2 regions of the Rhodococcus sp. NPDC076796 genome follow, and region 2 is predicted to be linked to the other one. Evidence: predicted binding sites of a transcription regulator. Region 2 holds the regulator's gene; the other holds the start of a gene.
The links. The regulator LexA, encoded in region 2, represses DNA repair genes until DNA is damaged. The targets are predictions, from matches to a motif close to CGAACANNTGTTCG.

Region 1: the regulator LexA is predicted to act here: its motif matches at 3,987-4,000, upstream of AB0366_RS09305 (DUF222 domain-containing protein).

What each region holds. Positions count from the first base shown of each region.
Region 1 covers NZ_JBFBMS010000002.1:847,205-862,271, reverse strand. The annotation lists gene AB0366_RS09320 (HAMP domain-containing sensor histidine kinase) at 1-1,207, opposite strand, end outside; gene AB0366_RS09315 (response regulator transcription factor) at 1,204-1,887, opposite strand; gene AB0366_RS09310 (hypothetical protein) at 2,017-2,595, shown strand; gene AB0366_RS09305 (DUF222 domain-containing protein) at 2,653-3,972, opposite strand; gene AB0366_RS09300 (DinB family protein) at 4,342-4,917, opposite strand; gene AB0366_RS09295 (CPBP family intramembrane glutamic endopeptidase) at 4,923-5,666, opposite strand; gene AB0366_RS09290 (DUF3533 domain-containing protein) at 5,686-6,957, opposite strand; gene msrA (peptide-methionine (S)-S-oxide reductase MsrA) at 7,088-7,600, opposite strand; gene AB0366_RS09280 (NADP-dependent oxidoreductase) at 7,658-8,689, opposite strand; gene AB0366_RS09275 (HAD family hydrolase) at 8,765-9,601, shown strand; gene AB0366_RS09270 (N-acetylmuramoyl-L-alanine amidase) at 9,676-11,892, opposite strand; gene cobM (precorrin-4 C(11)-methyltransferase) at 12,075-12,818, shown strand; gene cobF (precorrin-6A synthase (deacetylating)) at 12,815-13,597, shown strand; gene glf (UDP-galactopyranose mutase) at 13,665-14,894, shown strand; gene AB0366_RS09250 (glycosyltransferase) at 14,891-15,067, shown strand, end outside.
Region 2 covers NZ_JBFBMS010000003.1:304,200-319,266, forward strand. The annotation lists gene AB0366_RS11620 (PhzF family phenazine biosynthesis protein) at 1-162, shown strand, start outside; gene AB0366_RS11625 (hypothetical protein) at 152-826, opposite strand; gene AB0366_RS11630 (hypothetical protein) at 865-1,095, shown strand; gene AB0366_RS11635 (aminotransferase class III-fold pyridoxal phosphate-dependent enzyme) at 1,079-2,329, opposite strand; gene hrpA (ATP-dependent RNA helicase HrpA) at 2,406-6,302, shown strand; gene nrdR (transcriptional regulator NrdR) at 6,315-6,779, opposite strand; gene AB0366_RS11650 (hypothetical protein) at 6,894-7,277, opposite strand; gene lexA (transcriptional repressor LexA) at 7,662-8,345, shown strand; gene AB0366_RS11660 (acyl-CoA dehydrogenase family protein) at 8,422-9,564, opposite strand; gene AB0366_RS11665 (solute carrier family 23 protein) at 9,717-10,988, opposite strand; gene ptsP (phosphoenolpyruvate--protein phosphotransferase) at 11,011-12,741, opposite strand; gene AB0366_RS11675 (DeoR/GlpR family DNA-binding transcription regulator) at 12,912-13,679, shown strand; gene AB0366_RS11680 (1-phosphofructokinase family hexose kinase) at 13,676-14,686, shown strand; gene AB0366_RS11685 (fructose-specific PTS transporter subunit EIIC) at 14,696-15,067, shown strand, end outside.

The DNA of each region.
Region 1 (15,067 bases), on a different contig from region 2:
CGTCGACGGTGACGAACGCCTGTGAATCGGCCCCTGTAGTCACTCGGACGGTACCGCCGGGCGGCGTGAAGCGAGCAGCGTTGTCGAGGACGTTCGAGATAATCTGCTCGACGCGGCCCACGTCCACCCTGACCGGCACCGGTTGCGCGCCGTCCACCTCGAACCGGACCTGCGGGGACAGCAGGGCCGCGCGATCGACGGTGCGTCGAACCACGTCGGCGAGGTCCGTGTGGGTCAGCTCCAGCTCCGAAGTGTTCTCTGCACGAACGGAATCGAGCATATCGCCCACCAGGCGCGACGCCCTGGCAGATTCGCCGACCAACAGCTCGCTCCATCTCCCGACCCGATCGGGGCGGTGCTCGGCGTCGCGCTGCAACGACTGAGCCAGCGCCGAGATCCCGGCTACCGGCGTACGCAATTCGTGTGCCGCGTCGGCCAGGAACCGTCGCATGTCCTCCTCTGCTCGACGCGCCGACTGCGCTGCGGCAGCCTCCTTGCGCTCGGCGTCCTCGAGGGCGTCGAGCATCTCGTCGACGGCCGATGCTGTGCGGCCCAGGTCTGTCTTCGGCTTCGAAGGCAGTAGCCGGCGGCCCCTGTCGCCGTTGGTGATTCGGCGCGCGACCGACGTCATCGAGTCCAGGGGCGACAGCGCGCGCCGCACCGCGTAGATCAGCGCGGCGGCGGCCAGTAACAGAGTGACTGCACCCGCACCCACCATCAGAATGCGCAACTGTTGGCGAACATCGGCGATCGCGGTGGTGTCGCCCAGCAGTGACAGCGTCGAGCCATCGGGCAGCGGCTCGGTGATCTCCAACGAATCCGACGGCGGGGCAGGGGGATCGGGTGGACCGGGAGGGTTGGGATCCTTCGACTGTCCGGCGGGCGGAGCCGGGGTTGCTGGCCTGATATCCGGCCCGGGCGGTGCGTTGCCGGGAACGCCGTAGACCGTGCCGTCCGCAGCGGTGACGCGAACGCGGATGGCGTCGCCCTGGAGAGACTGCACCAGATCGCTGGATTCGACGCCGCTCTCCACGAGCTCGATCGCACGGGATGCTCTGTCGGTCAACCGCGCTTCCAGATCGCGCCGAAGCTGTTGACCCAGAACGACATCCACCGATGCTCCGACGATCACCAGAAGTACCGCGAACAGGACGACGACAGTGGCGACCACTCGCGTACGCAACGACGGCGTCTGTGTGCGGTTCACTGCGGGGCCCGCAGAGCGTAACCGAGGCCCCGGACGGTGTGAATCAACCGCGGTCCGTGGGCTTCCATCTTGCGACGTAACGCACTGACATGCACTTCCACCAGGTTGGCGTCGTACGCGCCGTAGCCCCAAACCGATTCGAGGATGGACGTTTTCGAGACAGTACGACCGCGCTGCGCGACGAGGAAGGTTGCCAACCGGAGTTCGGTGGCCGTCAGATCGAGGACCTGGCCGGCGCGGGTGACTACTCCCGCGGATTCGTCCACCATTAGATCGCCCACCTGGATTGCGTCCGAGGATCTGCCGCGTCTACGCAGCACCGATTTCGCTCGCGCGACCACCTCGTCGAGCTGAAACGGCTTGACCACGTAGTCGTCTGCGCCGTCGCTCAATCCGCGCAGGCGGTCTTCCAGCCGATCCTTCGCGGTGACCATGATGATTCCCGCGTCGCTGCTCTGGCGGACGATGTCGATGAGCGCGAACCCGTCCCGCGCGCCGGGCAGCATGACGTCGAGAATCACGACATCGGGGCGGAAGCCTGCCATCGTGGTCTCGAAGTCGTCGCCGTCGGGCAAGGACGCTGCGGTGAACCCCGCGTCCTCGAACGCGGCCATCAGCGCTTCTCGGATGGGTAGCGAGTCCTCCACCACCATCACCCGGGGAGCGGAACTGTATGTCATGCCTCGATTGTCACCCACCAGCTGAAGTGATCCTGAAGATGCGCGCGGCTTCAGGGTGACTTCAGCTAGCGGCGGCAGGGTCGATGACAGACCGAAACGAACGACACAGACCCCGACGAAGGAGTGAACGTGAACGATCAGACGCAGCCGATCCCCGCCGCCTCGAACCCGGAGCCAGTCCCCGGCGACGCGGTTCGAGAGACCAATCCGAAGCGGTGGAAGGGACGGGTACCGCTGGTGGCGACGGCGGCAGCGGGACTCGCAGTCGGTGCGCTGGTGGCCTCGGCAGTCTTCGCTGCGACTGGGCCGGACGCCTCGCCCGGAGTGTCCACGGTGGCGTCGTCTTCGACACTCGGGCAGCGAACCGACGGCGGTGGCGGGTCGGATGTACCTGCGGTGCCGGCAGCTCCGGATTCCGGTGACGGAGCTACGGTTCCCGCTGTTCCGACACCACCGGGATCTGCGGACGGTGCTACTCCTGCGGCACCGGGGGATGAGGCAACTCCGCCTACTCCGCCCGCCGGTGGTCCGGGTAGGGGCGGGCCGAGTGGACAAGGTGAGGGTGGTCCTGGCAAGGGTGGACCGGCTTCACTGTGCGCCCCGGCTGACGGCGCGACGCCGCCTGCGCCGGCCGATGGTGCGCCGCCGCCTGCTCCGGCCGATGGCGCGACGCCTCCCACTCCTCCAGCAGCCCCGTCCGGTTCCTGATCCAACTTCTTCCAGCCCCGCACCGTGTTCTCGGTGCGGGGCTGGTGTCGCTTTGCCTCAGGCTATGTAGGGGCCTGCTCGGGCGTGGGATGGTCTGGGTTGTCGGTAGGGGTCGACGGTTGCCGGTGGGATGAACCAGGGGTGGTTGTCGGTGCCGATGAACACTTCCCAGTCACTGTGGTGCATGAGTCGGTGGTGGAATCCGCAGAGTAGGACGAGGTTGTTCATGTCGGTGGGCCCACCGTCGGCCCAATGCCAAATATGGTGTGCCTCTGTCCAGGATGCGGGTTTGCCGCAGCCGGGGAAGGCGCAGGTGTGATCTCTCGCGATGAGGGCTTTGCGTTGTTTGGCGGTGACGGTGCGTGCGGTGCGGGCGAGGTTGATCGGTGAGCCATTCTCGTCCATGACGATGGCGGTGAGGACACAGTCGCACGCCAACTGTCGAGAAGTATTGCGGGAGAGTGGTCCCATCCAGGGCAGCCACCCAACAGTGGTGCCGTCGCCGAACAAGTCCCCGTATGCGCCACGATCTGAGGCAGGGTGGCCGCCGTCATCGGATTCGTTTGCGGTGCGGGTGTTCTCGTCGTCGGTGATGTCGTCGGTGTCTGCACTGTCGCGGAGGTCGGTGAGGTCGCGCAGGCTGATGTGCAGGTTCAGGTGCGGGCGTTCACCGCCCTCGATGGGCCGGCTACTGGAGGCCAGGTACTGGTCGAGGATGTGTCCGAAGGCGTCGGCTCTGCGCCTGGCGGGGCTTCGATCGTCTTGGGTGCCGTCGGCTGCGGGTTGGGGTTCGGTCAACGGTGAGAGTGCGGTGAGGAGTTTTTCTCCGGTGATCGCATCGAAGTCTCCTTTGAGTACCAGCCGCCCGTTCAAGGTCTTGGAGGCGAAGAGTTCGTTGCGGTCGGTGTTCTCGGGTGGTGGTGTCTTGCCGCCGAACTCGTCCTCGAGCTTGGTGATCGCTGCTCGGATCCGGCCGGTGCGTGCTTCGGGCCCGGTCGCGGCGGCGATCATCGCGGTGCGGGCCATAACGCGACCCTCTTCCGGGAGGTCCTTCGGTGGTGTTTCGGCGAAGGTGAGGATCAGCGCGGCGTGGTCGACGGACATGACGCCGGTGTTCACGGCGTCTGCGATGTCGGGGAAGTTCTTCAGGCCGCGGGCGAGGGCGACGATCTTGGTGGCCTTGGCCGGCGAGAGAAGGGTGGTGGAGGTCAGCCAGCCGGCGGGTCCCGGGAAGCCGAGCTTCTCCCGTGAGACGCGGGTGTCGATCTCTGCGACGAGGGCGATGCGTCGGGCTTCGAGCAGTTGGATTCGGTGGGAGACCTCGGCGGATTCAGCGAGGAGTTCGCTCTCGCTCAGTTGCCAGATCTCCGTGGTCATGGAAGCAAGTGTATCGAACGCGCGTTCGACTGGCAACCATTGTGCAATCGAAAACTATTGCCACGCTTAACTATTCGCTATCCAGAACCTGTCGGTGGCGTGTGGTATCAGACCGCCACGCCGTCGTGCGCGTGCGATCTGCCGCCCTTGCGGCTTACCCGTACGCCCTCGGGCAGTCGATCACCGACGCTTGAGTCGTCGAACGGTCCGCTCCAGATGTCGGACTCTGCCGCATCACGCACTACCCATCTATAGACGGGAGTCGCCGGCAGAAGATGTCCGCGTCGATTCCTCGGTACGACTGGAATCCGTGGGGTGCGTATCTCGAACGAACTGGTATTTCAGTCCGTCATGTCTTCGGATGAACTATCAATCAAATTCTCGCGCAACGGTTTCCAGTTCGTCTCGATATGCCGCCCACCATGCTGCGTCGCCGTCGGCCATGTTTTCGTTGCCCAATCGGAGTCCGACGGAATCGTCGATGAGTTCTCGCACGATGTCCGCATGCCCAGCGTGTCGGTTGGTTTCGGCGACAAGGTGCACGAGCACGCGGTGCAGAGTTATTTCCTGCCTCTCGACGGGCCAGTGCAGGACGCGTCCGACGGTGTCGAGGTCGTTCGATTCGATGGTCTTGTCGGCGTGCAACCAGGCCTCGCGGTACAGGTCGACGATGAACTCCGAGGATTCGTCGGCAGCGGCCCACATATCGGAGTTCAGTCGCGCCTCGGCTGATTTCACCAAATCCGCGAATGGGGCGGGGAACTCGCGGCCGAAGGTGATGCCGAAATAGCCGTACTCGACGATCGACAGGTGCTTGATCAGCCCCAAGAGATTCGTCCCCGTGGGCGTCATCGGTCGTCGTTTCTGGTACTCGGTGAGGCCGTCGAGCTTCCACAGCATGTTTTCGCGCGCGATCCGCAGGTACTGGTGCAGCTCGTCTTTCATGTCTTTCAGCTCACCGACGCGTGCCAGACCAGCGCGGCAGCCAGCGCGCCGAGTCCATTCAACGACCAGTGCAGGGCGATGGGCGCGATCAAACTTCCGCTGCGGCTGCGCAGCCACGTGAACACCACACCCGCTGCGGCAGTGGCCACCACGGCCAGCGCGATACCGACGACCTGCCCGAACAGCCCGCCACCGAGAAATCCGCTCAGCCCCACGTTGCCGGCCGTCAGTCCCAGCGAGGACGCGATGTGCCAGAGACCGAACAGCAGAGATCCGGCGGCGAACACACCCCGAGCTCCGTAGATGCGACCCAGCGTGCCGTGCAGCACCCCGCGGAACGCGAGTTCTTCCGGGATGACGGTCTGCAGGGGGATGACGATCATCGATGCGACGATGGCGGCGGAGACGGTTGCGTACCGGTCGGCCATGAAGAACGGCCGAGTCAGTGGCAGCAACGCACCGATCGCGACGACGGTCAGGACGACCCCGACGGCTCCGAGTGCGTACAGAGATCCGGCCTTCCACTGCTTCGGAGACAGTCCCAGTTCGGCCCACCCCAGACCGCGACGGTTCGCCAGGACGACCAACAGAACCGCGGCGATCGGAACCGTCGCGATACTGGCCCACACCGTGGTGAAGTGCGCGATGAGGTTGGTACCCACGAGTACGAGGACGACGATCGCGACGTCGAGGTAAGCGTGGAAGGCGCGTCGGGGTACCACGCTCCCGGCCGTATTCACAGCAAGCATTGGATCGAGTGTACTGGCGTCAGCTGAGAGCGCCGGTCGAATCGAGGCTCCGGTCGAGGCCTTTGCCGTCGTAGATGCGGGTGAACACCACGCCGAACACGAGCCCGATGAGCAGTCCGAGAGACGTCATACCCACCGAGTGCAGCAGCCCTGCGTCGAGTGAGGCGTTGAAGTACAGGATCGAGCGGGTGCCGAGGAAGATCTGGTGCATCGGCTCGAACTGCGCCAGCCAGGTGAACAGCCGCGGGCTGGCTTCGAGGGGGATGGTGCCGCCCGAGGACGGCAACGCCAGGATGATGAACACGATCAGATTGATCAGCAGTCCTGCCGTGCCGAATGCGGACATCACCGCCAGTGCCGTGATGCCGACCGCGGCGATCGCGTACGCGCCGTACATCCACAGAGTCCAGGCATGGGTGATCGGCATACCGAGCAGATGGCTGATCAGCAGATAGAGGGCAGACACCAGCATGGCCAGGACGATCATCACGAGCCATTTCACGAGCAGCGTCTGGAAGCGGTTGATCTGGGTCGGTCCCCGATGGATGTACTTGGGGCCGATCTCTGTGGGCGTGAATCCGAGTAGGCCGTCGACGAGGGCGCTGACGATGGTCGCACCGGTGAAGCCCGCCAGGACGAGCAAGAGCGCGTAGTAGAAGGCGGACAGGCCACCGCCGGTGCCGTCGGGCAGAGGATCGTATTGGGCAACGATCACATCGATCGGCTGCGCGAGGGTGAGTGCGCTTGCACCGGCGAGCTGAGTCTCACCGAGCTGCCCACGCACCTGCTCGGTGATCTGCTGTCCCACAGTCTGATTGACCGCCTCGAAGGCCGGTGTCGCCACTCCGGTCACGAGTGACATCCCGAAACTGCCGGCACGTGGGTTGGTGTAGACCGTGATGATCGGCTTCTCGACGTCCCCGGGAATCACGCTCGCCTGGGCGAGAATTCCCATCCTCTTGGTGAAATCGCTCGGGATGACGATGGAACCGTAGGCCTCGGCCGTCGACAGCAATGATTGCGCCTGCGCCGGACCGACTTCCCGAAAATCGACCTTCTCCGGATCGACGTTCTGCAGCAGACCGTCGACGATGTCGTTGCCGATGTTGCGTTGCTCGCCCGCGAGGGTGTCGCCCTCGTCCTGGTTGACGATCGCGATGGGTAGGTCGTGCAGATTGCCCCTGGGGTCGAGCACACCGCCCAGATACAGCGCGGCGAGAAACGACATCAGCGCTGAGACCACCAGGATCGGCGCAAGCCAGAAACGAGGCGAACGAAGGACGTCGGCCATCGACCGAGGGGTTCTGTCGGAGGTCACCGGATCAGTGTCGCAAAATTGTTGTGCAACTTCTGCTCCACTCGACGCCGCAACTGGCGGGATCCCGCCAGCGGAAGCGAGGAGTGGAGCAGAAATCAGAAAGTCAGGCGTTCGCTCGCCGCGGCAGCTTCCACTCCGGACGCACCCAGTGGCAGGTGTAGCCCTCGGGGTACTTCTGCAGGTAGTCCTGGTGCTCGGGCTCGGCTTCCCAGAAATCTCCGGCCGCGGTCACCTCGGTGACGACCTTGCCCGGCCACAAACCGGAGGCGTCGACGTCGGCGATCGTGTCCTCGGCGACGCGCTTCTGCTCGTCACTGAGGTAGAAGATTGCCGAGCGGTAGCTGGCACCGATGTCGTTGCCCTGACGGTTCTTGGTGGTGGGGTCGTGGATCTGGAAGAAGAACTCGAGCAGATCGCGGTACGTCGTCTGGGTGGGGTCGTAGACGACCTCGAGTCCCTCGGCGTGATTGCCGTGATTGCGGTACGTCGCGTTGGGGACCTCGCCTCCGGTGTATCCGACGCGGGTCGAGATCACTCCCGGGAGCTTGCGAACGAGCTCTTCGGCTCCCCAGAAGCATCCTCCGGCGAGAATGGCGGTTTCGGTGGCTGCAGACATCGTTGCTCTCCTAGCTCATTATCGGTCGATACGTGGGGTTCAACGAACGAGACGCCGTCATAATTCCGAGTCGTGGGTGCGTTCGCCGACCTCGAGCACCAGCTTGCCGGTGTTGGCACCGTCGAACAGCAGGTTCAGTGTCGATCCGAAGGCGGTGACGCCGCCGATCTCGATCTGCTCGCGTGCCGTCATTCTGCCGCTGGTGAGCAGTTCGGACAGTGCATCGATGCCTTCCTGGTAGCGATCGAGGTAGTCGAAGATGATGAAACCCGTCATCGATGCCCGATTGATCAACAAGGACAGGTAGTGCGCCGGGCCGGGCTGTGGATCGGTGGCGTTGTAGCCGGAGATGGCTCCGCACAACACCACTCGCGCTCCCTTGCGTAGCCGGGAGAGGGCCGCGTCGAGGATTTCACCGCCGACGTTGTCGAAGTACACGTCGATGCCCTTGGGCGCAGCCGCCTTCAGGCCCTTGTACACCGACTCGTTCTTGTAGTCGATCGCCGCGTCGAAGCCCAGTTCTTCGGTGAGCCACGCGCACTTCTCGGGTCCACCGGCAATGCCGATCACAGTGGCTCCCTTGGCTTTCGCGATCTGACCCGCGATGCTGCCCACGGCTCCGGCGGCTCCGGAGATCACCACGGTGTCGCCCTCGGTGAGCTTGCCGACGTCCATCAGGCCGAAGTACGCCGTCAGCCCGGGGAACCCGAGCGCTCCGAGCCACGTGGGTGCCGGTGCGATGGATTCGTCGACCTTCTGCACGCCTGTCCCGTCCGACAATGCGTGCTCGGTGACGCCGAACGACCCCGAAACTATCTCTCCGACAGCATAATCGGGATGATGGGATTCCAGCACCCGTCCCACGGCGTGCGCCCGCATCACCTCGCCGATCCCGACGGGCGGTACGTACGAGCGCGCATCGTTGAGCCAGCCGCGCATCGCCGGGTCGAGTGAGACGTAGTCGACGGTGACGACGAACTCGCCGTCGCCCGGCGTGGGAATCGGTTCCTCGGTGAGGTTCCACGTCGACTCGTCGGGACGTCCCACCGGGCGCTGAGCCAATCGGATCTGACGGTTCACAGATGTCATCTACCGTTCCTTCCACATCGAAGACGTGCATGTCGAAAACAGGGTGCCTCGACACTAGGGCAGAATGACGTCACGATGACCAACGCGCCGAACACCACCCGCCTCGCCCCCCGCCTCGTTGCCAGCGACGTCGACGGCACCCTGCTCGACCAGCACGAACGCGTTACCGAACGTACTCGGCGCGCCGTTTCGGCCGTCGTGGCCGACGGAGTTCCCTTCGTCCTGTCCACCGGCCGGCCGCCGCGGTGGATCCACCCCGTCGTCGATCAGCTGGGATACGCGCCGATGTCGGTGTGCGCCAACGGCGCGGTGATCTACGACGCCGCCAACGATCGCGTGCTCAGCGCCGAGACGCTCTCGGTGCAGACACTGCAGTGGTTGGCCGACGTCGCCTACCGCGCGTTGCCCGGCTGCGGTCTGGCCGCCGAGCGAGTGGGCCGGACGGCACACGACTCGGCCACGCCGCAGTTCGTCAGCTCCCCAGGCTACGAGCACGCCTGGCTGAACCCGGACAACGTCGAGATGACCGAGGACGACGTGGTAGACGTTCCGGCCGTCAAGCTGCTGATCCGGTTGTCCGGTTCCACCAGCGGACACATGGCCGACATCCTGTCCCCGCTGATCTCCGGTCGAGCCGACCTGACGTTCTCCACCGACAACGGACTCATCGAGCTCTCGGCACCGGGCATCACCAAGGCGTCGGGCCTGGCCAAGGTCGCCGAGACGCTGTCGGTGGACGTGAAGGACATCGTGGCCTTCGGCGACATGCCCAACGACGTGCCGATGCTCTCGATGGTGGGACTGGGCGTCGCGATGGGTAACGCGCATCCCGCTGCCGTCGCGGCGGCGAACGAACAGACCGTCACCAACGCAGAAGACGGAGTGGCGCACGTCCTCGAACGCTGGTGGTGACGCGTCGGTCCTGGGGCGTTTCGAACGAGAGAAGGGCCGAGTCACCACGGTGACTCGGCCCTTCTGTTGTTAGCTCAGCCCGCGGGTGCGGGCTCCGGCGCGGGAGCAGGCTCGGGTGCAGGAGCCGGCTCCAACGGTGCTGCGACGGGGTTCTGCATCTCCGCGTTGTAGGTGTCGTTGTACGTCTTGATCACCGTGGTGACGATTCCGGTGAGCTCGTTGAAGATCAGCGAACCGTTCTCGAAGTCGGTCCGGAAGCCTTCCGGCACCCGGAACTCGTCGGTGAGCGGCAGACCCAGGATGCCGTCGACGCCACCCTGCTGCACGTACTGCTGGAAGATCTTGCCGATGACGGCCACGGCCTGACCGGCCATGTTGGTGATGATCTCGCCGTTGGCGAACTGCGCCTTCTCACGGCCGCCGCTCACCTGCACCAGACCGCTCACCGGAACGCCGAGCGAGCCGGTTTCTCCGCCGGACGCCAACCACTTCTGTGCGACCGGACTGGTCGCCGCCAGTCGCTGCAGCTCGGCGACCAGGGCCGGGATGTTCTCGCCCAGAGTGGAACTGACGTCAGTGCCCGGACGTGACGGGGTCGAATCGGTGACCGCAGAATCCGGAGTGGTGTCGGGCGCATCGGGCGATGCCGGAGTGGCGTCTCCGCCGCCGAGGTTCGCCGCAGCGATGTCGCGGATCTCCCCGAGTCGTGCGTATCCGGCGTCACCGGGGCATTCGGTGTTGCCGACGTCGCGGTGACCGAAGATCACCGGCAGGTCGACGCTCTGGCCGCGGCCGACGAACGTGAAATCCGTTCCCTCAGAGGTCATCGTGGTGGTGCCCTCGGGGTCGAGGCCGGCCTTGCCGAGTCGCCATCCGAGGAACTTGCCGACCGAATCGATGGTCTCCTGCGAGGGATCGACGTTGGAGTAGTCGCCCATCATGGCGATGCCCATCGTGTTCTCGTTGAACCCGCCCGAGTGTGCGCCCTGAACCGGCTTGTCCAAGCCGCCCGCACGACCCTCGAAGATCTGGCCGTACTTGTCGACGAGGACGTTGTAACCGATGTCGCACCAGCCGAGCGTCTGCGCGTGGTACGCGTAGATGGCGCGGACGATCTCGGCCGATTCGGACTTGGAGTAGTCGTTGCTGCCTGCGGTGTGGTGCACCGTGGCACCGCCCAGGAAGTCGTCGATCGTCGGTGTGGCGCAACGGATCGACTCGTCGGCACCCCACTGCGCGCGGGTGATGACCTTGGGGCCTGCGTCACCGGCGACGGGAGTGGCAATGTCGCTCAATGCCGAGTCGACCGGCGACGTGCCGGGGGTGATGAGCACGGCGCTGATGTCGTTGACCGCCGCAGCCAACTGCTCTGCAGAACTCGCCTGGTTGGGATCCGCTGCCGGATCTGCCGGTGCAGGCTCGGCCGCGGCCGGATCCATTGCAGCCGGATCGAGTGGGGCCGGATCCTGTTGGCGCAGAGGCTTGCTCGACGATGCCGGGGTGTAGCCCAGTGGCTGTTCCGCAGCAGCGGGAGCCTCGGCTGGAGCGTCGGTGGCGGGCAGTTCGACGACCGGAACCTCGGGAACCGGTGCAGTCGCGAAGCTTTCGGGAGCTGCACTGCTGGTCATCGGTGTCAGCAACACCTGCACGGCATTGGTCAGTCCGACGAAGATCGGTTCGGTGCCCTGCTTTTCCGCAGCGGGAACGGCGTCGCTCGCAGTGGTATCCACCGGCGCAGTTTCCAGCCACGGGCCCCAGGAGCCGTCCTCGAGTTGCCGGCGGATCTGAGCGGAAGCACCGTCGAGCTGCTCGGACGTCAGGGCCACCATGCTGAACGGGGTGTCCTGCTTGATCTCCTTGACGGCGGCACCGAGTGGCGGACCGGTCGGATCTGCAGCTTCCGGGTTCACCGGTGCGGCCGCGTCCACTCGGGGAATCGGGGCCTGTGCGGTCGCGTTGCCCGGTGCCGGCGTGGTGAGACCCGGGATGTCGGGAATCTCGATCGGCGGGATCACGATGGAATCCGGCAGCGGTAGGTACTTCAGATCGGAGAGCCGGAGATCGGGCAGCGGCAGTCCGGTGAGCTCCTGCAGCGGAATCACGATGTCCGGTGCAGCGCTCAGCGCGGTCTCGACGATCTTGGTCGGCACAGTGACGGGGGTTGTCTCGTTGGCCGGTCGAACTCCGGTTGTCGTGCTGTCGGTGAGGCCTGCGACCGCAAAAGGGGTCGCGACGGCCAGCAGTGCGACAGCACCGAGAACGATCGACGGCTTCGTTCGACGGTTCGGCAAGGCGGTACTCCCTGGTTGTTGGTAGGTACGCGTCGTAGGATCTCCATTTGCTGAACAACATGAATCACATCAGCAACATGAGTCCCATCAGACACAAGGCTAAACCTTAGCTTGACAGTTAGCCATCGGCGGGAAGGTCGAGCGTCCCGGCGCGTCGGGCATGTCCTCTACGCTCATCAGCTGTGACTGTGCACTTCATCGGAGCCGGACCGGGCGCTGCCGACCTGCTCACGCTGCGGGCCGTCGAGTTTCTGCGATCGAGCCCGGTCTGCGTCTATGCCGGTACCTACATCGACGACGCGATCCTCGAACATTGCTCCGCAGGCACCCGCCTGGTCGACACCGCGAAGCTCGACCTCGACGCCATCACCGCAGAATTGGTCGCCGCCCACGAGCGCGGGGAGGACGTCGCTCGCCTGTGCTCGGGGGATCCATCCCTTTACTCCGCGCTGGCGGAGATGTCCGCTCGACTCGACGCTGCAGGCGTGCCCTGGGACGTCACCCCGGGCGTTCCGGCCTACGCAGCCGCAGCTGCCGCACTGGGCGTCGAGCTGACGGTCCCCGAGGTGACGCAGTCGGTGGTGCTCACTCGCGCGCAGGCTCGCTCGACGGCGATGCCCGATACCGAGGCGCTGAAGAACTTCGCCGCCACCCGGGCGACGTTGGCACTGCACCTGGCGATCACTCGCACGCGGATCCTGACCGACGAACTGACGGAGTTCTACGGCCCTGAGTGCCCCGCCACCGTCGTCTTCCACGCCAGCAAGCCGGACGAGCTGATTCTGCGCGGCACTCTGGCCGACATCGCCGATCAGGTCGAGGCCGCGGACCTACGACAGGCGGCGGTGATTCTGGTGGGACCCGCCCTGGCTCGACGCGTCGTCACCGAATCCCACCTGTACGACGCCTGCCGGGACCGCTCGTGAGGATCCATCTGATCGGCATCGGCGGTGGCCACCCGGACCAGGTGACCGTCCAGGCCGTCGAGAAGCTGCGGGCCGTGGACGTGTTCATCGTGGCCGACAAGGGTGCGTCGGTCGGCGATCTCGCAGCAGCCAGGCAGGAGATCCTCGAGCGCCACCACGGTGGCAGCTACCGGGTGATCGAGGTGCCCGACCCGCCACGCGACCGATCGCCCCGGCAGTACGAGACAGCGGTCCTCGATTGGCACGACGCCCGCGCCCGCGCCTACGCCGATGTGCTCGACGGCCTCGCCGAAGGCACCGTCGTCGGGTTCCTCGTCTGGGGAGACCCCGCGCTCTACGACAGCACTATCCGCGTAGTCGAGCGGCTGGCCATGGTGCGCGGTGACATCGAGTTCGATGTCACACCAGGTATCTCCAGCGTGTCGATGCTGGCGGCGAGTCATCGCCTCGTTCTCAACCGCATCGGCGGACCGATCGTCATCACCACCGGCCGCAACCTGGCGGGTGACGTCGCCGCCGGCCTCGACAACCTGGTGGTCATGCTCGACGGCAACCTGGCCTGCAGCGCGCTGACCGGCGCAGGATGGGGCATCCACTGGGGTGCCAATCTGGGGACGGCGGACGAGAAGCTGGTGGCGGGCCCGCTCGACGACGTGCTGGGCGAGATCCGCCGCGCCCGCGAGGAGGTCAAATCCCGGCACGGCTGGGTGATGGACACCTACCTGCTCCGACGCTGCATCGATGACGCCGACCCTGCGGCCGGACGCTCCTTCGAATGACACCGGGCCCGGCGATCGGCGCCTGGTGGGGCAGAGCGGTCACGATCGTCGGATACCCTGGTTGCCCGTGACTGCTGTAAGCCCCGAGACCACCTCTTCCGACGCCTCCGTGACCGGCCGATACGACCTCATCGTCGTCGGATCCGGGTTCTTCGGACTGACCGTGGCGGAGCGGGCGGCATCCCAGTTGGGCAAGCGTGTCCTCGTGCTGGATCAGCGGCACCACCTGGGCGGCAACGCGTACTCCGAGGCCGAGCCCGAGACGGGCATCGAGATCCACAAGTACGGCGCGCATCTGTTCCACACCTCGAACAAGCGGGTCTGGGACTACGTCAACAAGTTCACCGACTTCACCAGCTACCAGCACCGCGTCTTCGCTCTGCACAAGGGCCAGTCGTATCAGTTCCCGATGGGCCTGGGCCTGATCTCGCAGTTCTTCGGCAAGTACTTCTCGCCTGCCGAAGCACGGGCCCTCATCGAAGAGCAGTCCAGTGAATTCGACTCGAAGGACGCGCAGAACTTCGAGGAGAAGGCGATCTCGCTGATCGGACGCCCCCTCTACGAGGCGTTCATCAAGGACTACACCGCCAAGCAGTGGCAGACCGATCCGAAGAATCTGCCCGCAGGCAACATCACCCGGTTGCCGGTGCGGTACACGTTCGACAACCGCTACTTCAACGACACCTACGAGGGACTGCCGGTCGACGGCTACACCGCGTGGCTCGAGAAGATGGCCGCCGACGACAAGATCGAGGTCCGGTTGAACACGGACTGGTTCGACGTCAAGGCCGAGCTCGTGGCCGAGAGCCCCGACGCTCCCATCGTCTACACCGGCCCACTGGACCGCTACTTCGACTACTCCGAAGGCGAACTTGGCTGGCGCACAATTGATTTCGAGACCGAGGTGCTCCCGACGGGTGACTTCCAGGGCACCCCGGTGATGAACTACAACGACGGCGACGTGCCGTTCATTCGGATCCACGAGTTCCGGCACTTCCACCCCGAGCGCCAGTACCCGACCGACAAGACGGTCATCATGCGTGAGTTCTCGCGCTTCGCGAAGAGCGGCGACGAGCCGTACTACCCGATCAACACCCCCGATGACCGGCAGAAACTCGAGGCGTACCGCGACCGCGCCAAGGCCGAAGCAGCCTCCAACCGAGTGCTGTTCGGTGGTCGCCTCGGCACCTACCAGTACCTGGACATGCACATGGCCATCGCGAGTGCGCTGAACATGTACGAGAACACCTTGGCTCCGCACTTCGAGACCGGCGCACCCCTGGCAGGCGACAAGTGACCGCCAAGCACCTGCTCGAGGACGGCATCGCCGACGCCGCGCCGGTCCTGGGTAAGTCGTTGCTGCAGCGGGTATTGCTGCCGCGCTCGGGTGAACCGCTCGACGTGCGAACGCTGTACCTCGAAGAAGCGCTCACCAATGCCAAACGCGCACACTCTCTCTCGCGGACCTCG
Region 2 (15,067 bases):
GAGGACGAGGCGACCGGTGCTGCCGCCGTCCGGCTGACCGGCGAGCTCGGTCGGAGTCTGAACATCGTGCAGGGAGCCGGATCTCGTTTGCACACCACCTTCGACGACGGCTGGGTGGAACTGGGCGGACGCACCGCGGCGGACGCGTCGATCAGCGTGTGACGGGTACGTCCACTTCGATTTCCTCGCCCAGACGAACTCCGTCGGCGAGCGGGAGCCGGTCGCCGCTCCAGAACTTGCCGGGGTCGAACCAGTTGGCCTTCTTGTTGCCGGTGAGCAGACCCATCGCGTCGTAGGTCATGGCTACCACCTCGGCGCAGTAGGCGGTTTCGAGGGCGGCTCCCTCGCGTCGGCTGCGACGCAGTGTGGGGACTCGGCCCCGGAACCATCGTCCGGCGAGCGCCGCAGTGGTCGGAAAGGCCGTTCCGTCCATGCGGGCGATGGTGCGCAGCAGGGCGTCTTCCTGCGCAGTCGTCACGGACGGAGTGGAGCCTGCGGAACGACCCAGGTATCCGTCCAATTGTCGCAGCCAACAACGCTGTTCGTACTTCGTGGCCCATTGGGTGACGGCCGCACGCAGATCGTGCAGCTGAACGCCGCGTTGAAAATTTCCGCTCCACATGTCCTGCAACGACTTTCCCAGTTCGGCGTGCCACATCAGCGGCGGCAGGTCGTCGATCACGACGGCCATTCCGACGTGATTGACGGGACTGTTGGTCAGTGCCTGGATAGCGCGATCGGCGTTCGACTGTCCGCGGAAGATCCAGATGTCGCCCGTTCTGGTGGCCTCGACTGCGGTATCGAGGCTGATTCGCGACGGATTCATGGTCCACACCCTAGATCTCGTGACGGTACGGTGGCCGGATGAACGTGTGGAAGGCCCTCGGTCTCGCCGGGATGGTCGGTGTCGCGGCCACCGGGGCGTTGGTGGTCCGTTCCGAACGCAAGCGTCGTTCGTATGCGCCCGAGGAAGTGCGTGATCAGCTGCACCGGCGTTTCGCCGCCATCTCCGACGAGCCGCAGCCGGCAGCTGCTCCCCCGCTCTCGCGCGGCAAGCAGCTGCTGAGCAGGCTCCGGTTCAGCCGAGCGCGCTGAGGATTCGCGCGGCCAGCTCTTCGATCTCGGCGTTCGTCATCACGAATGCCGGCGAGATCTGCATCGCACCCTGACCGGCCGCGCGGCTGGAAACGCCGTGCGCTCGAAGCGTCTTGACGAAGGGCAATGCCTCGGCCGGGTCGGCGAGCTGCACGGCGGCAACCGCACCGATTCCGCTGCGGATCTCCGACACTCGCTCGTGTGCGGCCAGTGGCGCGAGGTGGGTGTGCAACGCTGCCTCGATGCGCTTCGAGTGTGACAGCAGTTCCTCGCGCTCGATGATGTCGAGGTTGGCCATCGCTGCCGCGGCCGCTCCGGCATGGCCACCGTAGGTGTACCCGTGCCGCCACCACACGCCGCCCGCGAAGAACGGTTCGGCGATCGTCGGGGCGATGAACACAGCACCCATCGGTACGTATCCGGATGTCAGGCCTTTGGCGGTGGTCATCAGGTCGGGTTCGAGCTCGAATCGGGTGGAGGCGAACCAGCTGCCGCCGATCCGGCCGAATCCGGTGACGACCTCGTCCGCGACGAACAGTACGTCGTTGTCGCGGCAGATCTGCCGTACCTCGCGCAGGTACCCCTCCGGTGGGAGGTAGATTCCGCCTGCACCGATGACGGGCTCGCAGAAGAATGCGGCCACGTTCTCGGCACCGACCTCCTCGATCAGCGCCAGCAGCGACTTCGCGTCGTCCCACGCCACCGTTCGGGCGTCGGACATGAGCTCGCCGTAGTGCTCCTTGTTCACCGGAATGCCGGCGAGCGCAGTCCCCGCGACGTGCATCCCGTGGTAGGCCTTCTGCCGACCGACGATCAGTTTCTTGCTCGGTCGACCCATTTCCACCCAGTAGCGCCGCGCGAGTTTCGCGGCGGTATCGATGGAGTCCGAGCCACCCGAGGTGAAGAAGATCTTGCTGCCCGGTACGGGAGCGATCGCGGCGAGACGATCGGCGAGCGCGAGTGTGGTCTCGGGTACGAAGTCGCCGAAGTTCGAGTAGTGGGCGATCGAGCTCAACTGCGTCGCAACGGCGTCGGCGATCTCACGACGGCCGTGGCCGACATTGGTGAACCACAGGCCCGCGGTCGCGTCGAGGTACTCGGTGCCCGCGTGGTCGTAGATGTAGGCACCTTCACCGCGAGAGACGACGAACGGGCCGCCGGCCGTGACGGCACCCATATCGGCGAATCCGTGCCAGAGCGCGGAAGAGTGTGTGGTTCCGGTGGCAGAAGACATGCGGTACACAGTAGTGGAGCCACTGCGACGGTCGGCGGTTCGGACGTCCCGCCGAAACGGATATCCTGGTTCGAGTATGTCTACCTCGAATTCGTCCGGTCAGCGTCGCGCACTCGCCACGCGACTGGCGCAGGTCACCATCCGTGACGAGAACAGATTGCGGCGCCGTCTGGACAAGGCCCGTACCGACGACGCGTTCGCTGCTCTCGACCGCGACATCGCCCGCGCCGAAACCGTGGTCGCCACTCGCCGCGCTGCGGTCCCCACCCTCGAATTTCCCGAGTCACTTCCGGTCAGTCTTCGCAAGGACGACATCGCAGCGGCCATCGCCGAGCACCAGGTGGTGATCGTCGCCGGCGAGACCGGCTCCGGCAAGACCACCCAGATTCCCAAGATCTGCCTCGAGCTGGGGCGCGGAATCCGGGGCTCGATCGGTCACACGCAGCCCCGTCGGCTCGCCGCGCGCACCGTGGCCGAACGCATTGCCGAGGAGGTGGGCGAACCGCTGGGTGAATCCATCGGCTACAAGGTGAGATTCACCGACCAGTCCTCGGATTCGACCCTCGTCAAGCTGATGACCGACGGCATCCTGCTGGCGGAGATCCAACGAGACAGACTGCTCCGCCAGTACGACACCCTGATCATCGACGAGGCCCACGAGCGCAGCCTCAACATCGACTTCATCCTGGGCTACCTCGCGCAGCTTCTCCCCCGCAGACCCGACCTGAAGATCGTCATCACCTCGGCGACCATCGATCCCGAACGATTCGCCCAGCACTTCGCGCGGGACGGCATGCCCGCGCCGATCATCGAGGTCTCCGGCCGCACGTTCCCGGTCGAAATGCGCTATCGGCCACTGACCGTCGACGCCGGGGACACGACGATCGATCTCGACCCCGTCGACGCGACCTGCCAGGCCGTCGACGAGCTGATGGCCGAGGGCGACGGCGACATACTTGTGTTTCTGTCGGGGGAACGCGAGATTCGCGACACCGCCGATGCGTTGAACGACCGCAATCTACGCAACACCGAGATCGTTCCGCTGTACGCGAGACTCTCTGCGGCCGAGCAGCATCGAGTGTTCTCACCACACGCGGGCAGGCGCGTGGTGCTCTCGACGAACGTTGCGGAGACATCGCTGACGGTCCCCGGCATCCGCTACGTGGTGGACCCGGGTACGGCCCGAATCTCGCGATACTCGTTGCGCACCAAGGTTCAGCGGCTCCCCATCGAGCCGATCTCCCAGGCATCGGCGCGGCAGCGGGCCGGCCGCTGTGGTCGCGTCGCCGACGGCATCTGCATCCGGTTGTACTCCGAAGAGGATTTCGAGTCGCGTCCGCAGTTCACCGAACCGGAGATTCTGCGTACCAACCTGGCGTCGGTGATCCTGCAGATGACCGCACTCGGGCTCGGCAAGATCGACGCGTTCCCGTTCGTCGAACCGCCCGATCCGCGCAGCATCAGGGACGGAATCGGACTGCTGGAGGAGCTCGGGGCACTGAAGCCTGCCACCAAGGACGGCACTGCGGAGCTCACCCCCATCGGCCGGGAACTCTCGGCGCTGCCGGTCGATCCTCGAATGGCGCGGATGCTCGTCGAGGCCAACGGCAACGGCTCTCTGCGCGACGCGTTGGTGGTCGTGGCCGCCTTGTCGATTCAGGACGTTCGGGAGCGGCCGGCCGAGCATCAGCAGGCAGCGGACGAGAAGCATGCGCGTTTCGCGGTGGAGAACTCCGACTTCCTCGCGTACGTGAAGCTCTGGACCTATTTGCGCGAACAGCGGAACGAGTTGTCCTCCAACCAGTTCCGACGCATGTGCCGTACCGAGTTCCTGCACTATCTACGTATTCGCGAATGGCAGGATCTGCACGGCCAGCTGCGTCAGATCACCCGCGGGCTCGGATGGACGGTGCCCGACGCCGACTCCACCGAGACCGCCCTGCATCAGTCGCTACTGTCCGGACTGCTCTCGCACGTCGGGCTCAGGGAGGGTGACAAGCGCGAGTTCCTCGGCGCACGCGGAGCTCACTTCGCCATCTTCCCCGGGTCGGGTCTGTTCAAGAAGCCCCCGCGCTGGGTCATGGCCGCCGAACTGGTCGAGACCGGACGCCTGTGGGGCCGGATGGCTGCTCGCATCGAGCCGGAGTGGGCCGAGCGGTTGGCACCGCACCTGGTCAAGCGGACGTACTCGGAACCGCACTGGTCCATCAAGCGGGAATCGGCGATGGCCTACGAACGGGTGACGCTGTACGGCATTCCGTTGGTGACGCAACGTCCGGTGAACTATCACCGCATCGACGCCAAGGCGTCCCGAGAGCTGTTCATCAGACATGCGCTGGTGGAGGGTGAATGGAAGACCCAGCACGCGTTCTTCCACAAGAACCGGGCTCTGCTCGACGACGTGGGTGAACTCGAACATCGCGCACGGCGACGAGACATCGTGGTCGACGACGATGCTCTCTTCGACTTCTACGACGCACGCATCGCCCCGGAGGCGGTGTCGGCGAGGCACTTCGACACCTGGTGGAAGAAGGCCCGCAGGCAGGACCCGCACCTACTCGACTTCACCACCGACACCGTCGTCAACTCCGACGCGGCCTCGGTACTGACCGGGGCGTATCCCGACGCATGGCGACAGGGCGAGATCCAGTTCCCCCTGACGTATCAGTTCGAGCCGGGCACCGCGGCCGACGGAGTCACCGCTCGTATTCCGATCGCGCTGCTCGCTCAGGTACAGCCGGTGGGCTTCGACTGGCTGGTCCCGGGGATGCGCGGCGAGTTGGTGACCGCTCTGATCAAGACACTGCCGAAGGCACTGCGCCGCAACGTCGTCCCGGCTCCCGACTTCGCGGCCGCGGCGTTGGCGGTCATGAAGCCGCGCGCGGAAACCCTGGTGACGGCCTTGGCACGTGAGCTGTCGCGGGCTGCGCAGTGCCACATCACGGCGAAGGACTTCGATGTTGCGGCACTGCCCGAGCACCTGAGGATGACGTTCGCGGCCGTCGACCCGTCCGGAAAGGTGTTGGGCAGCAACAAGGATCTGACTGCTCTTCGGACGATCCTGTCACGAGAGGTCGGCCGTCAGGTGGCCAGCGCGGTCGGCGACGCGGAGCGCGCGCCGTCTCTGGCCTGGACCTCCGGCACGCTGGGACGGTTGGAATCGACCGTCACCCGTGATGTGGGTGGGCAGAAGGTCACCGGCTACCCGGCGTTGGTACCCGAGGGACCGGGCGTCGCGGTGCGGGTCCTCAGCACCCCCGCCGAGGCGCGGGCCGCAATGCGGTCGGGAACCCGAGCCCTGCTGCTGTCGACGGCACCGAAGGGAACCAAGGCATTGCTGGCCGGACTACCGACCGCCGAACGCCTTGCCCTGGGCCAGAATCCGTACGGCGGAGTCGATGCGCTCCTCGAAGAATGCCGGGCTCTGGCGGTCGAGGAAGCGATGGATGCGCACGGTGGGCCGGTACGCGATCCCGAGGCCTTCGACAAGCTCAGGGCACTCGTCGACGCGGAGGTTCCGCAGCGTACCGCCGCGGTGCTGGCCCTGGTTCGCCCGGTGTTGACTGCTGCCCTGGCACTGTCCGCGCAACTGCACTCCTCCTCGGGTGAGCCGGCAGACGACGTTCGGGAACAGCTCGACGGCTTGATCTTTCGCGGGTTCGTCACCGAGTTCGGTTCTCGCAGATTGGCGGACCTGCCGCGCTATCTCGCCGCTGCGACGAAGCGGTTGGCGACGCTGCCGAGCAGTGCGGGCCGGGACGCGGCGGCGATGGACGTACTCGATCGGGTGTACGCGTCGTACGGGCGACTGTTGGATTCGCTGCCGGAGAGCAGAAAGAACAGTTCCGGGGTACAGGAACTGTTCTGGATGATCGAGGAACTGCGCGTCGGACTGTTCGCCCAGGGCATTCGCACGGCGTATCCGGTATCGGAGAAGCGTATCGAAAAGGCGATCTCGGACCAGAGTCGCTGACGGGCGGGACTGTCAGTCGATGTCTGCCGACTCGCGGTGCTTGCGCAGTTCGTGGATTTCTTTCTCGAAGTCCTCGGCCGAGCTGAACGAGCGATAGACGGAAGCAAAGCGCAGGTAGGCCACTTCGTCCAGATCGCGGAGCGGACCGAGAATGGCCAACCCCACTTCGTTGCTCGGGATCTCCGCGGATCCCGCTGCACGGATGGCGTCCTCGACCTGCTGTGCCAGCAGGTTCAGCGCGTCGTTGTCGACATCTCTGCCCTGGCAGGCACGTCGGACTCCCTTGACGACCTTCTCGCGACTGAACGGCTCGGTGACGCCGCTGCGTTTCACGACTGCGAGCACTGCGGCCTCGACGGTCGTGAATCGACGACCGCACTCCGGGCAGGAGCGACGCCGCCGGATTGCTTGCCCCTCGTCCATCTCACGCGAGTCGACCACGCGTGAGTCGGGATGCCTGCAGAACGGGCAATGCATGAGGGATCCTCCGTCGTAGCCGATGCTCCGACGACAAACACGCACAGACGAGCACGCACATCGGGGCAGTCTGTCGAGGATACTCAGTCTTCTCGAACCCGACGGGGCCGGTGGTCATCTGCCGGGCGTGTACTCGACGACAGCTCCGTCGTGCACCTCGACCACACCCGCCGGTTGCGCGCCTGCATCGGGGGCAACGGCCCGCAGGTTCGCGATGCCGATCAGTCCGCCTGCGACGACCAGGACCGCCAACATCCACAACATCAGCGAGCGAATCCGAACCGGCTGGCTCGCGAAGTGCGCCGAGGTCGCGTCGAACTCGCGATCGGCCACCTCGCGATCGGTGACGTCGGTCCACGACGGGTCGAGGACGGGCAGGCACGGGCCCGGTTGCGTGGCGAGACCGTGCAACACCGGACGCGCCCGGCGACGACGCTCGACGACAGTGGATCGGGCACGGACACCGGCGGCGGTGGGGCGATCGGTGATGATGGTCATCGGAACCTCGTCTTCGCTCGTTGGATCGATTATTCGATCAGGCGTTCGATGGACGCTTGTTCGAAGTTCTATCACGAGCCTCCGACAAAGTCTGCAGAAAACGCGACACGAGTCGAACAGATGTTTGATTCAACAGCTGATACACGCTAGATTCGTGTCAGAAACCACACGCCACACGAGTCGACACCATCAACTCCAGTCCGCGCAGACCTACCCCGCAGACCGGATCCAGGACACCAGCAGGAGGCCGACAGCATGAAGGACGAGACCTCGACGAGGTCGACCACGCGTTCCACGACAACCGGTTCCAAGACGACCGGAGCCAGGGCCACCGCACCGAAGGAAGCAGCGGGTAAGCCCGCTGCGGAACCGACATCCAAGGCCATGGAAGTCGGCACCGACATCAGTGCGGGTCTGACCGAGCGGCAGCGGAAGGTACTCGAGGTCATTCGCGCTTCGGTCACCGAGCGCGGTTACCCACCGAGCATTCGGGAGATCGGTGACGCGGTCGGTCTGACGTCGACCTCGTCCGTCGCTCACCAACTCCGCACCCTCGAGCGCAAGGGCTTCCTCCGGCGCGACGCCAACCGCCCCCGCGCCGTCGATGTCCGCGGTCTCGACGAGGTGCAGGCCGATCAGGCTGCCGCGGCGGTCGACGGATCGCAGGCATCGGAGGATCAGGATCGATTGCCGACCCCGACGTTCGTGCCGGTGCTGGGCCGGATCGCTGCAGGCGGCCCGATTCTGGCCGAGGAGGCCGTCGAGGACGTGTTCCCGCTCCCCCGCGAGCTGGTCGGTCAGGGTTCGCTGTTCCTGCTCAAGGTGGTCGGTGAATCGATGATCGACGCGGCCATCTGCGACGGCGACTGGGTGGTGGTTCGTCAGCAGTCCGTGGCGGACAACGGCGACATCGTCGCTGCGATGATCGACGGGGAGGCCACCGTCAAGACGTTCAAGCGGTCCAAGGGCGAGGTGTGGCTGCTGCCGCACAATCCGCTGTTCGAGCCGATTCCGGGCAACAACGCCGCGATCCTCGGCAAGGTCGTCACCGTGATGCGCAAGCTCTAGGGATCGTCACCGTATCGACATGCGAAGGGCCGCAGCACATGTGCTGCGGCCCTTCGCATGTCTGAAGATCAGCGGATCACAGATTCAATCCGCGGCCGATGATCTCCTTCATGATCTCGGTGGTGCCGCCGTAGATGGTCTGCACACGGGAGTCCATGTACGCCTTGGCGATCGGGTATTCCTTCATGTAGCCGTAGCCACCGTGCAGCTGCAGACACCGGTCGATCAGTTTGACCTGATTCTCGGTGGTCCACCACTTCGCCATCGCGGCTTCCTGGACGGTCAACTTGTCTTCGTTGAGCAGTTCGATGAACTTGTCCACCATGATGCGGGTGGCGGTGGTTTCGGTGGCCAACTCCGCCAACACGAAGCGCGTGTTCTGGAACTTGCCGATCGACTTTCCGAACGCCTTGCGGTCACGGCAGTACTGAATGGTCATGTCCAGCGCCGATTCCATCGCCGCGGCAGCGACGACGGCGATGGAGAGCCGCTCCTGGGGCAAGTTCTGCATCAGGTAGATGAAGCCCATGCCCTCGTCGCCGAGCAGGTTGGCGGCGGGCACGCGAACGTCGGTGAAGCTCAGTTCGGCGGTGTCCTGGGCCTTCATGCCGATCTTGTCCAGGTTGCGGCCTCGCTCGAATCCGGGCATGTCGCGTTCGACGACCAGCAGGCTGAAGCCCTGTGCGCCCTTCTCGGGGTCGGTGCAGGCCACGACGATCACCAGATCGGCATTGATTCCGTTGGTGATGAACGTCTTCGAGCCGTTGAGCACCCAGTCGTCACCGTCACGTACGGCCTTGGTCTTGATGCCCTGCAGGTCGCTTCCGGTGCCCGGCTCGGTCATCGCGATCGCCGTGATCAGTTCGCCGGAGCAGAATCCGGGGAGCCAGCGCTGCTTCTGCTCGTCGTTCGCAAGATCGATCAGGTACGGCGCGACGACGTCGTTGTGCAGGGTGAACCCGATACCGCTGTACCCGCCGCGGGTGGTTTCCTCGGTGACGATGGCGTTGTAGCGGAAGTCCTTGACTCCGCCGCCGCCGAACTCCTCGGGCGCTGCCGTTCCGAGGAAGCCCTGCTTACCGGCCTCGACCCAGACGCCGCGATCGACGATGTTCTGCTCTTCCCACTTCGCGTGGTTCGGCGCTACGTGCTGATCGAGAAATTTCCGGTAGGACTCCCGGAACAGCTCGTGCTCGGGCTCGAAAAGTGTGCGTTCCACGAATGTCTCCTTGTTCGGTGCATACCGGCAGCGACCACGCGAAATCTCTACGGATCTCGGTCGCCGGTACGACTGACGTCACAGGGAAACACTACGTCCGCGGTGTCGGGTCGGTCGATGACCAAAACGCGCGCGATCCGTGACCGACCTCGCTAACGACCTCGTGTGCCTGCACTCCTCGCGAGCGCCGAGACGATCGGGTAGCCGAGAAGGATGCCCACCGAACCCCAGGCGATACCGCCGAGCTCGACCGATCCGACGGACAGTGTCAGGTCGCCGATTCCGGCGACGAGCGCCGCAGCGACGACCATGAGATTGACCGGATCGGTGAAGTCGACCTTCGCGTCGGTCCAGATGCGTACGCCGAGCAGCCCGATGAGGCCGTAGAGAACCAGGGTTGCGCCGCCGATGACCCCGTCGGGCGCGGTGAAGATCAGTGCACCGAACTTGGGCGAGAACGCGAGCAGCATCGCGGTGATCGATGCGACCCAGTACGCCGCGGTCGAGTAGACGCGAGTGGCGGCCATGACGCCGATGTTCTCTGCGTAGGTGGTGGTGCCCGAACCGCCGCCGGCTCCGGCGAGTGTGGTCGCCAGCCCGTCGGCGATCAATGCGTCACCGGCCACGTCGTCGAGGTTCTTGCCGGTCATCGCGGCGACGGCTTTGACGTGCCCCACGTTCTCGGCGACGAGGACGATCACCACCGGCAGCGCCACGAGGATCACCGACAGCTCGAAGGACGGACCGCGAAACTCGGGTAGACCGATCCAGCTCGCCGCGCTCAGTGCGTCGAGACGCGGTTGCGCGATTCCCCCGGTGACGGCGGCGAACACCCAACCCACGACGACACCGAGCAGAATTCCGAGTCGCCCGATCAAGCCGGGTCCGAGCGCCGTCGCCAGCAGAATCGCGATCAGGGTGACGGCTGCGATCAGCGGCTGTGCCTCGAACGACGTGGTGGCGGCCGGTGCCAGGTTCAGCCCGATCAGCACGACGACGGCACCGGTCACGACGGGCGGCATGGCCGCGTCGAGTACCCGTTGGCCCGCGAACTTCACCACGAGGCCGACGGCTGCCAGTACGACGCCGACACACAGGACCGCTCCGAGTTGGGCGGCGGGTCCGTTCGCTTGGGTGGCACCGAGCGGGGCCAGGAAAGCGAAGGAGGAACCCAGATAGCTGGGAACACGCCCTCGGGTGATGACGAGGAACAGCGCCGTTCCTATGCCCGAGAACAGCAGCGTCGTCGAGACCGGAAATCCGGTGATCGTCGGAACCAGCAGTGTTGCACCGAACATCGCGACGACGTGCTGCATTCCGATACCGATGGTGCGTGGCCACGTCAATCGTTCGTCGGGCGAGACCACCGCCCCGGCTTCGACGGTCTTTCCGTTTCCGTGCAGCGTCCAACCCAGAGTTCTCATGATGGAAGGCAACACTATTGGATCAGCCGAGGATCGCACTCACTGCCTCGCGGGCAGCGGCGGTGCTGTCCGTCTCGAGGGCTGCGGCGGCCGCTTCCTTGCACTGATCGAGCGTGACCGTCGCCAGCTTCGACCCCACGTGCGCGACGGCAGCCGATGCCGCCGACAGCGAGGTAATGCCGAGTCCGACCAACACGCAGGCCAGCAGCGGATCAGCAGCGGCCTCACCGCAGACGCCAACGGGTTTGCCCGCCTTGGCTCCCGCGGCCGCGGTGTGCGCCACGAGTGCCAGCACGGCCGGCTGCCACGGATCGGTCAGGCCGGCGAGCTGAGCGGACATACGGTCGGCGGCCATCGTGTACTGAGCCAGGTCGTTGGTGCCGATCGACAGGAAGTCGACGTGCTCGAGGATGTGTTCGGCGAGCAGCGCGGCGGCGGGGATCTCGATCATGACGCCGGGGGTGAGTCCGCGCTCGCGCACGTCGGCGGCGAAATCCTTCGCCTCCAGCGCGGTCGCGATCATCGGAGCCATCACCCACGGGGAGGAGTCGGTCGCCTTGGCGGCCGCTGCGATGCCGTCGAGCTGGCGGTACAGAATCCCGCGGTCGGCTTCGGCGATGCGGATGCCGCGGATGCCCAGTGCCGGGTTGGCCTCGTCGGGATGCGTGGCGAACCGAAGTGGCTTGTCCGAGCCTGCGTCGAGAGTTCGCACGACGACCTTCTTGCCCGCGAACGCGTCGAGTACCTGGGCGTAGATTTCGGCCTGCTCGTCGACGGTGGGTTCGGAGTCGCGGTCGAGAAAGCACAGTTCGGTCCGAAACAGTCCGACGCCGTCCGCTGCGCTGGACCGTGCTGCGCGGGCACCGGCACCGTCCTGGACGTTGGCGAGAATGTCGACCGCGTGGCCGTCGGCGGTGGTACCGGGGCCGACCCACTGGGACACCCGGTCCAGCTCGTCGCGGGCAGAGACGACGGCGGCGCGGGCCGACTCGGCGTCGGGCTCGAGTTCGATGCGGCCGCTGGTGCCGTCGACCGATGCGTTCGTACCCGCGGCGATGTCGTCGAGGCCGGCCACGGCAACGATGCAGGGAATGCCCAGCTGGCGCGCGATGATCGCGGTGTGACTGGTCGGACCGCCCAGCGAGGTGGCCAGACCCACGATCAGCGCAGGGTCGAGGCCTGCGGTGTCGGCGGGTGCCAGGTCGTCGGCGAACAGCACCGACGGTTCGTCCGGAACCGGGACACCGGGCTCCGGCACGCCGAGGATCTCGGCGATGACTCGGTCGCGGATGTCGCGCAGATCGGTCACGCGCTCGGCCATCAGCCCGCCGAGCTGGGTGAACATCGCGGCAAACTTCTCGGTGGCCGCGGCAGTGGCGGTGACCGCCGAACTGCCCTTCGCGATCGAGGCGCGCGCGGCTCCGAGCCAACCGCGGTCCGTTGCCATCGCGGCGTTGGCCGACAGGACTTCCGAGGCAGCTCCGGTCGCCAGCTCCGCGCGACCACGCAGGCGAGCGGCGACGGCGTTCGCTGCGGCGTCGAAGACGTCCTTCTCGGCACCTCGATCCGCCTCGGCCACCTCGCCGGTGTCGGCTGGGATGGCGGGACGGGCACCGGGGCGGATCACTCGGCCGTATCCGACGCCGGGCACGACAGGCGTGCCGTGCAGCGTGGTCTGCGCTGCTCCGGTTCCGGCTGCATCGACTGTCGTGTCGCTGTGTCCGGTCGAAACGGTGCTAACCGATCCCGTCATGTGGTCCTCCTCGGATCCTGCGTGAACAAAGGTCTTCGTACTGTCCGGCGAGCTGTGGTGGGGGCCATCACTCGTATGTGTTGTGACCGAGATTACTCCAAACCCTTGACATGTCAACACACACGGGCGTAAAACAACATAAAGCAACATCAACATGGAAGGAGACGCAGGTGTACGCAGAAGAACGACAGCACTCCATAGCCGAACTGATCAGCACCCAGGGACGCGTCTCCGTCAACGATCTCTCTGCCACCTACGGCGTCACCACAGAAACTGTGCGACGCGACCTCGCCACCCTCGATCGAATGGGCGTCGTGCGCCGCGTCCATGGTGGAGCAGTACCCGCATCGGCGCTGACCACACTCGAACCGGGCGTCTCGGAACGCGAATTCACCCGCGCCGATCAGAAGGACGCGATCGCGGCCGCCGCCCTGTCCTTCCTGCCGCCGGTCGGGGGCAGCGCCGTGTTCGATGCCGGCACCACAACGGGCCGACTCGCCGGTTTGCTTCCCCACGATCGTGAGCTGACGTTGGTGACCAACTCGGTCCCGATCGCCGCTCGCGCCGCGACGATGCCGAGTGTCAGCCTTCGACTGCTCGGCGGTCGGGTACGTGGGACCACTCAGGCGGCTGTCGGCGACGAAGCGCTGAGCGCCCTCGAATGGCTCCGTGTGGACGTCGCGTTCATCGGCACCAACGCCATCAGCGTCGGGCACGGACTGTCCACTCCCGACAGCGACGAGGCAGCAGTCAAGCGTGCCATGGTCGAGGCGGCGAACCACGTTGTGGTGCTGGCGGATTCGTCGAAGATCGGCCGCGAGCACCTGGTCAGCTTCGCCCGAGTGGGCTCCATCGATGTCATCGTCACCGACAGCGACATCTCGACCAACGACCGTAAGAAACTCAGCGACAAAGGAATCGAGGTGGTGATCGCATGATGGTCACACTCACGGCCAACCCGAGCATGGACCGGACGGTCACACTCGACACGCCGCTCGTCCGCGGTGGCGTACACCGGGCATCGACGTCGTCCACCGACCCAGGAGGCAAGGGCGTCAACGTCGCTCGCGTACTCGGCGGATCGGGAGTCGAGGCGCTTGCGGTGCTCCCGGCCAACACCGGAGACCCCCTGCTCGACGCGATGGCCGCGAAGGGAGTGCGGTATTCCGCGGTTCCGACGTCGGGTCCTGCACGGACCAACATCACGGTGAGCGAGGTCGGTGGCACCACCACCAAGATCAACGAGCCCGGTGCCACGGTGTCGGAGCGGACCCGCGCGGAGCTGCGGGAGCGGATCCTCTCTCTCGCAGTCGATGCCGAATGGGTGGTTCTCTCCGGTTCGCTTCCGCCGGGCCTCCCCGTCGACTGGTATGCCGAGCTCGTCACTGCGCTGCGTGCCACGTCGGCGAAAGTTGCGGTGGACACCTCCGACGAGCCACTGCTCGCACTCGCGGCGGCGTTCCCGGCGTCGGCACCCGATCTGATCAAACCCAATTCCGAGGAACTCGCCCAACTCACCGGGTACGATTCCGAAGAGCTGGAAAGCGCAGCGGCGCAGGGTGATCCGACGGCCGCGATCGCAGCCAGCACGATCCTTCTCGGCCGAGGCGTCGGCGCGGTACTGGCCACTCTCGGCAGTGCCGGAGCCGTACTGGTCACCGAGGACGGTTCCTGGTACGCCAGCCCGCCCCCGATCACCGCGGTCAGCACGGTCGGCGCAGGCGATTCCTCGCTCGCCGGCTACATCCTCGCCGATGCCGAGAACTGTTCCGACGCAGACAAACTTCGCCGCGCCGTCGCCTACGGAACGGCAGCAACCGCGCTTCCAGGCACCACGCTTCCACTGCCCGAGCAGACCCACCCGAATTCGGTGACGGTCCGTGCGCTCGACATCCCCACCTCCGTCAGCCCGTCCACGCTCTCCCCTTCTTCGAACCGTCTCTAGGAGCCCGCAATGTCCACCCCCACCGAAGATCAGCAGATCATCGCCGAGGATCTGATCCTCCTCGACGCCGATCTCGGCGAATCCAAGGAAGCCGTCATCGAACGCCTCGCAGGCGTTCTGGCTTCCGCGGGTCGCGCAACCGAGACCGATGCCCTGCGCGACGCCGCTCTGGCCCGCGAAGCGCAGTCGGCAACCGGCCTGCCCGGCGGCATCGCCATCCCGCACTGCCGCTCCGAAGCGGTCACCTCCGCCTCGCTCGGATTCGCCCGGCTGAACCCCAAGGTCGATTTCGGTGCCCCCGACGGCCCGGCCGACCTCGTCTTCCTCATCGCAGCGCCGGCCGGTGCCGGTTCGGCGCACATGAAGTTGCTCTCGAGCCTG